Hamadaea flava: one gene and its partner. The protein of the gene in region 1 interacts with the protein of each later gene in a pairwise test. Links are inferred from orthologs where the notes say so. Each region holds a gene or a part of one and is shown on either strand. Other genes may lie near its edges. The genes, in order: ftsZ and rlmN.

Region 1 (3,263 bases):
TGGTCCGGGCTTCCCGGGACGCGGTGCCGGCCTCGGTACGCCGATTCATGGCTCGTGCCCGGCGTCGCCGGTTGCGGGCGGTCGCGCCGTGGGGGATCGGCGGGCTGATCCTGGTGCTGGGCGGGGCCTTGGTCTGGCTGGCGTTGCAGACCTCGGTGCTCGGCGTGGACCTGATCCGGGTCACCGGGGTGCAGATCCTGACGCCGGACGAGGTACGCGCCGCCGCCGAGGTGCCGACGGGCACGCCGTTGGCCCGCGTGGACACGAAGTCGGTGGCCCGCCGGATCGGCGAGCTGGCTCCGGTCGAGTCCGTCGACATCGGCCGCAGCTGGCCTAACACCCTGACCATCCGGGTGGTGGAGCGTACGCCGGTCGCCGTGGTGCCGCAGGACAAGAAGTTCGCGATGGTCGACCGGTCCGGCGTCGTGTTTCTCACAGTGGACGACCGCCCCAGTGATCTGCCCGAGCTGAAGCTGGCTCGGCCCGGCCCGGACAGCCCGGAGACCGTCGCCGGGCTGCAAGTGCTGGCGGCCCTGACGCCGCAACTGAAGGCGGAATTGGTGCGAGTAGTCGTGGACGCGCCCGCGCGCATCCGCCTGGAGCTGCGCAAAGGCCGTACCGTCATATGGGGCGACGCGACTCAGGGCGAACTGAAGGCGCGCGTCGCGACCGCTCTGCTGACCCGATCGGGTAGGCAGATCGACGTGAGCGCGCCCGAGGTGGTGACGATCTCCTAGCCCCGTCGGGGAGACAGTCCATAATGGAGCGCTTCCGACACGCCGTACCGGGTCCTTGGATCGCGGCGCGTAGACGCCTACTTTTTCGTCAGAGCCACATAGTTGACAAAACTGTAAGGCTCAACTAGAGGGTGAGGGTTTGCCCGAGGAGCCTCCCGGGTGAGCCGCCGGAAGCGCGGTCGGACCTCGCCCTCGCCGCACAGCAGGACCAGCACCACCGCCTTCGGGGAAACGGCCGGACCCGGGGCGATCCGACCTCGAAAGGAAGGCCCGATGACACCTCCGCATAACTACCTCGCGGTCATCAAGGTCGTCGGCATCGGCGGCGGCGGTGTCAACGCCGTCAACCGAATGATCGAGGTGGGACTCAAGGGCGTCGAGTTCATCGCGATCAACACCGACGCGCAGGCGCTGCTGATGAGCGACGCCGACGTCAAGCTCGACGTAGGCCGGGAACTGACCCGCGGCCTCGGCGCCGGGGCCAACCCCGAAGTCGGCAAGAACGCCGCCGAGGACCACCGGGACGAGATCGAGGAGGTCCTCAAGGGGGCCGACATGGTCTTCGTGACGTGTGGCGAGGGCGGCGGCACCGGCACCGGCGGCGCGCCCGTGGTCGCCAACATCGCCCGCAAGCTCGGCGCGCTCACCATCGGTGTGGTCACCCGGCCGTTCTCGTTCGAGGGCAAGCGCCGTCAGGTGCAGGCCGAGTCGGGCATCGAGGAGCTGCGCAACCAGTGCGACACGCTCATCGTGATCCCGAACGACCGGCTGCTGGCCCTGGGCGACCGCGGCATCACCATGATGGACGCGTTCCGCCAGGCCGACCAGGTCCTGCTGTCCGGTGTTCAGGGCATCACCGACCTGATCACCACGCCGGGTCTGATCAACCTGGACTTCGCCGACGTCAAGTCGGTCATGAGCGGGGCCGGCAGCGCGCTCATGGGCATCGGCAGCGCGCGCGGCGACAACCGGGCGGTCGAGGCGGCCGAGCGGGCCATCTCCAGCCCCCTGCTGGAGCAGAGCATGGACGGCGCGCGCGGCGTGCTGCTGTCCATCGCGGGCGGTTCCGACCTCGGTCTGTTCGAGATCAACGACGCTGCCCAGCTCGTCACGGACGCGGCCCATCCCGAGGCGAACATCATCTTCGGCGCGGTCATCGACGACGCGCTCGGCGACGAGGTCCGGGTGACCGTGATCGCGGCCGGGTTCGACGGCGGTACGCCGACCTACAAGCCGGCCGAGCTGAAGCGGCCGGTCCCGGTCACCGAGACGGTCATCCGCAACCCGGTGCCGACCACCGAACCGCCGCGGCAGCCGCAGCGCAAGGTCCTCTTCGACGACGTCGACGTGCCGGACTTCTTGAAAAATGGGTCCTGACCCAGAGGTCCGGCGGTCGGAGATAGCGGCCAATCTGGCGGCGGTGCGCGAGCGCATCGCCGCCGCTTGCGCTGCCGCTGGGCGTACGCCGGACGAGATCACCCTCGTCGCCGTCACGAAGACCTATCCCGCGTCCGATGTGGTGCACCTGGCCGCGCTCGGCGTACGCGAGGTGGGGGAGAACCGGGATCAGGAAGCGGCCGGAAAGGCGGCTGAGGTCCGGGCGGCCGGTGCCGACGTGCATTGGCACTTCGTGGGCCAGCTTCAGCGGAACAAGGCCCGGTCGGTCGCGTCCTACGCGGACCTCGTCCATTCGGTGGACCGCCCGGCGTTGGCGGGCGCCTTGGCCGAGGCCGCGGCCAAGGTGCGCGACCGTCCGCTGGACGTCTTGATCCAGGTGAACCTGGATCCCGGCGCCCCCGAACTGTCGGATCCGCTACACCGGGGCGGCGTGTCCCCGGCGTCGGTGGCTGCATTGGCCGAGCTGATCGGTAAAGATGAGGCGTTGCGACTGCGGGGCGTGATGGCGGTGGCACCGGTGGACGACGCCGGAGCCGCGTTCGCACGGCTGGCCTTGGTCGCGGCAGGACTTCGGGCCGACCATCCGAACGCGACGGTCGTCTCGGCCGGGATGAGCGGTGACCTGGAAGAGGCGATCGCGCACGGCGCGACACACGTACGCGTCGGCACCGCGTTGCTCGGAAAGCGTGCGCTGCTCGGGTAGCCTGACGGCGGGCGAAACTACATCTGTGTGGTTTGCCCGACCGGCACCCGCGGCGGGCGGAGGCCGCAGGGGTGACGCGCCGCGAACGCTCGCCCCGACGACACAAGGGGGCGGTTGCTGATGAGCGCATTGCGTAAGGCGGGTGTGTGGCTCGGCCTCGTCGAGGACGACGACGAGCGCGACTACGACGACCGCGGTTACGGCTCGGCCAGCTACCGCGACCGGGGCGGCTACCGGGATTCCCGCCGGACCGCCACCCGTGACTCGGAGTACGACGAGTTCGACGACGAGGAGGACGAGGACGACCTCCCGGCGGTGCCGCGTTCGCGCTACTCGGAGCGCCTACGCGAGGACCGTGGCCGGGCGGACGACCGTGGCCGCGAGCCGCTGTCGCGCTCGGGTGAGTCCCGGTACGACACCGGCCG
Region 2 (3,198 bases), 3.2 Mb from region 1 along the record:
CGGAACGAATCCCCGCGGAACGAATCCCCGCGGAACGAATCCCCGCGGAACGAATCCCCGCGGAACGACTCTCCGCGTACGCCCGAGGCGGCGCGCCGGGCCGAACCGGCGCGCGCGCCCGAGCCGGACGTTGTGCGTACCAGTGAGTCGGAGACCGTAGCCGCCGCGGAGGCCGAGCCCGAGTCGAAGCCGGGCCGGCGCGGACGCCGTCGCAGGTCCGCTGGCCGGAACGTGCCGGTGTCGATCGCGGTGGGGATCGGCCTGGCCGGGACGGTGCTGGGCGTGCTCTTCTACGCCCGGCAGCCCTGGTTCCTGCTGATCCTGATCGCTGCCAGCTCGATCGGGATCTGGGAGCTGGTCCGGGCGATCCGCCCGACCGGCGCGAACCCGCCGCTGATCCCGCTGATCGTGGGCGGCGCGGTCATGCTGAGCCTGACCTGGTTCCGCGGGCTGGAGGCGCTGAGTCTCGGCCTGCTGATCACGGTGCTCGCCGTCTTCGTGTGGCGGCTGGCCGACGGGCCGGCGAACTATCAGCGCGACATCGGGGCCTCCGCCCTGATCATGGTGTACGTCCCGTTCCTGCTGGGCTTCGCCGTCCCGATGACCACCGCCGACGACGGACAGTGGCGCATCCTGTGCACGCTCGCCGCCGTGATTCTGTCGGATACGGGCGGTTTCGTGAGTGGCGTCTTGTTCGGCAAGCATCCGATGGCCCCCACCATCAGCCCGAAGAAGAGCTGGGAGGGGTTCGGCGGGTCGATCGTCTGGGCCGCCGTCGGCTCGGCGGTGCTGGTCTGGCTGACCCTGGACGTGGCGCCCTGGTGGGGTGCGCTGTTCGGTGCGGTCGTCGCGGTGGCCTGCGTGCTCGGGGACCTGGCGGAGTCGCTGCTCAAGCGGGATCTCGGGATCAAGGACATGAGCAACCTGCTGCCGGGCCACGGCGGCCTGATGGACCGCCTGGACTCGATTCTGTTCGCGCTGCCGGCGGCCTACCTGATGTTCGCCATCCTCGCTCCCACCTCCTGAGAGTCTGCGGTGAGTGACGCCACCGAGGCCGCGGACGCTGGTTCCGGCGTGGGACACTGGAACGACCATGACTGAACTGCCGCTGCTCTCCGTCGACCGCAAGCCGATCGTGCTGGAGCGAGGCGCGAGCGAACCGGCGGCCCCGGCGCGGCATCGCGCCAAGCTGCCGCCGCGCCACCTCGCCGACCTTGATCTGGCCGCCCGCCGGGCGGCCGTCGCCGCGCTCGGCGAGAAGGAGTTCCGGGCCGCCCAGCTGTCGACGCACTACTTCGCCAGACTCGAGCGGGACCCGGCCCGGATGACCGACATCCCGCTCACCGCCCGCGACCGGCTCGCGGGCGATCTGCTGCCACCCCTGCTCACCCCCGTACGCGAATTGCAGTGCGACGACGGCGCCACCCGTAAAGCGCTGTGGCGGTTGCACGACGGATCCCTGGTCGAGAGCGTCCTGATGGGCTATCCAGACCGGGTGACGGTGTGCATCTCCAGCCAGGCAGGCTGCGGCATGGCCTGCCCGTTCTGTGCCACCGGCCAGGCCGGGCTCACCCGCAACCTGTCCGTCGCCGAGATCGTCGATCAGGTGGTCTACCTCGCCGGTGTCGCCGCCTCAGGCGGGGTGCCCGGCAGCCCCAACCGGCTCAGTCACGTCGTGTTCATGGGCATGGGTGAGCCGCTCGCCAACTATCCCCGGGTCATCGAGGCGGTCCGCCGTCTGACGAGCCCGGCGCCGGAGGGCCTCGGCCTGTCCCAGCGGCACATCACCGTCTCGACCGTCGGCCTCGTTCCCGCGATGCGGAAGTTGGCCGAGGAGGACCTCTCGGTCACTCTTGCGTTGTCGCTGCACGCCCCCGATGATGAGCTTCGCGATGAACTCGTGCCGGTGAACCAGCGCTGGAAGGTAGCCGAAGTGCTCGATGCGGCGTGGGCGTACGCAGCGCGAACGGGTCGCCGGGTCTCCATCGAGTACGCGATGATCCGGGACGTCAACGATCATCCTTGGCGCGCGGACCTGCTGGGCAAGCTGCTGGCGGGGCGGCTGGCCCATGTGAATTTGATCCCTCTCAACCCCACGCCGGGTAGCAAATGGGACGCGAGCCCCAAGCCCGTGGAACGGGAGTTCGTCCGGCGGCTGCGCGCGGCCGGAGTCCCGACTACTGTGCGTGATACGCGGGGGCGCGAGATCGACGGAGCGTGTGGACAGTTGGCGGCTAGCGAGGAGTCGGCATGAGCGGGCAAGGTGGCCAGCGTTTCAGGCGGCGGGCCGTACGCCGTGGCTACAAGGTTGATGAGGTGGATACCTTCCTCGACCGGGTGGAGGCCACGCTGAACGGTGTCCCGGGCGCGCATGTCAGCTCGCAGGAGGTCCACGACGTCGTGTTCCGCGTACGCTTCGGCGGCTACGACGAGTGGCAGGTCGACTTGCACCTGGACCGGGTGGAGCGGCAGCTGGCCGAGCTGGAGGAGCGTTCCAAGGGCCCCGGCCGGGGTGAGGCGCTGCGGGCGACCGAGCGTCCCGGCCCGGTTCCCCCGGTGGGCGGCCCGCAGCAGCCGCCGCTGCCGTCGCGTCCGGTCCCGCAGCCGCAGCGTTTCGAGCCCGAGCCCACGTTCGGCGGCTACGACGGCGGTCCGGTCGGCGTCGGCGGGGGTCCTGGCTTCGATCCTGGCCGCCACGGCAAGGCCGACATGACCACCGAGATGCGCATGCCGCCGCCCCCGCCGCCGGGTGCGTTCGAGCGTCCGCCGTCCGCCCCGCCCGGCGGGTTCGACCGGCCGCCGCAGGCGCCGCAGGGCTTCCAGGCTCCGCCGCCGCCGTCGCGGGACAGCTACGGCCCGGGTCCGGAGTTCGAGCGGCCGGCCCCGCCGCCCCCCGGGAACACCTATGGCAGCCCGGTCACGCCGCCTCCGGCGTACGGTGGCGCGCCGCAGGGTGGCTTCACCAGCCCGGCCGCGGCGGCGATGACCGGCCCGGGTGCGGCCGACGTCCAGCGGGTCGACCAGATGCGGCGGACCTTCCAGCTGCGCCGGTTCGGCAGCGGCTACGACCCCACTCAGGTCGACCGGCTCTTCGAGGGCGTCATCGGCGCGCTCGCGGGTCAGCCGGGCGCGCCCATCGGGGACAACGAGCTCGATCCCGCCCAGTTCAGCCTGGTGCCAGGCGGCTACTACGAGGCC

What was found.
Region 2: the proteins of ftsZ (region 1) and rlmN interact in binary tests that used the Escherichia coli proteins (3 or more experiments, as listed by UniProt). The link is inferred for Hamadaea flava from one-to-one orthologs.

The regions. Positions count from the first base shown.
Region 1 is NZ_JAMZDZ010000001.1:6,884,663-6,887,925, forward strand. Bases 112-3,062 are described here. They hold ftsZ (cell division protein FtsZ), read left to right. Parts: upstream 112-1,010; coding sequence 1,011-2,114; downstream 2,115-3,062. Other genes in these bases: HDA40_RS32345 (cell division protein FtsQ/DivIB), read left to right, coding at 112-737; HDA40_RS32355 (YggS family pyridoxal phosphate-dependent enzyme), read left to right, coding at 2,104-2,838; HDA40_RS32360 (cell division protein SepF), read left to right, coding at 2,959-3,062. In the rest of the region: more of HDA40_RS32345, read left to right, coding at 1-111; more of HDA40_RS32360, read left to right, coding at 3,063-3,263. UniProt on the Escherichia coli protein: Essential cell division protein that forms a contractile ring structure (Z ring) at the future cell division site. The regulation of the ring assembly controls the timing and the location of cell division.
Region 2 is NZ_JAMZDZ010000001.1:3,637,626-3,640,823, reverse strand. The notes cover bases 288-3,173. They hold rlmN (dual-specificity RNA methyltransferase RlmN), read left to right. Parts: upstream 288-1,093; coding sequence 1,094-2,254; downstream 2,255-3,173. Other genes in these bases: HDA40_RS16985 (DivIVA domain-containing protein), read left to right, coding at 2,251-3,173; HDA40_RS16995 (phosphatidate cytidylyltransferase), read left to right, coding at 288-1,026. In the rest of the region: more of HDA40_RS16995, read left to right, coding at 1-287; more of HDA40_RS16985, read left to right, coding at 3,174-3,198.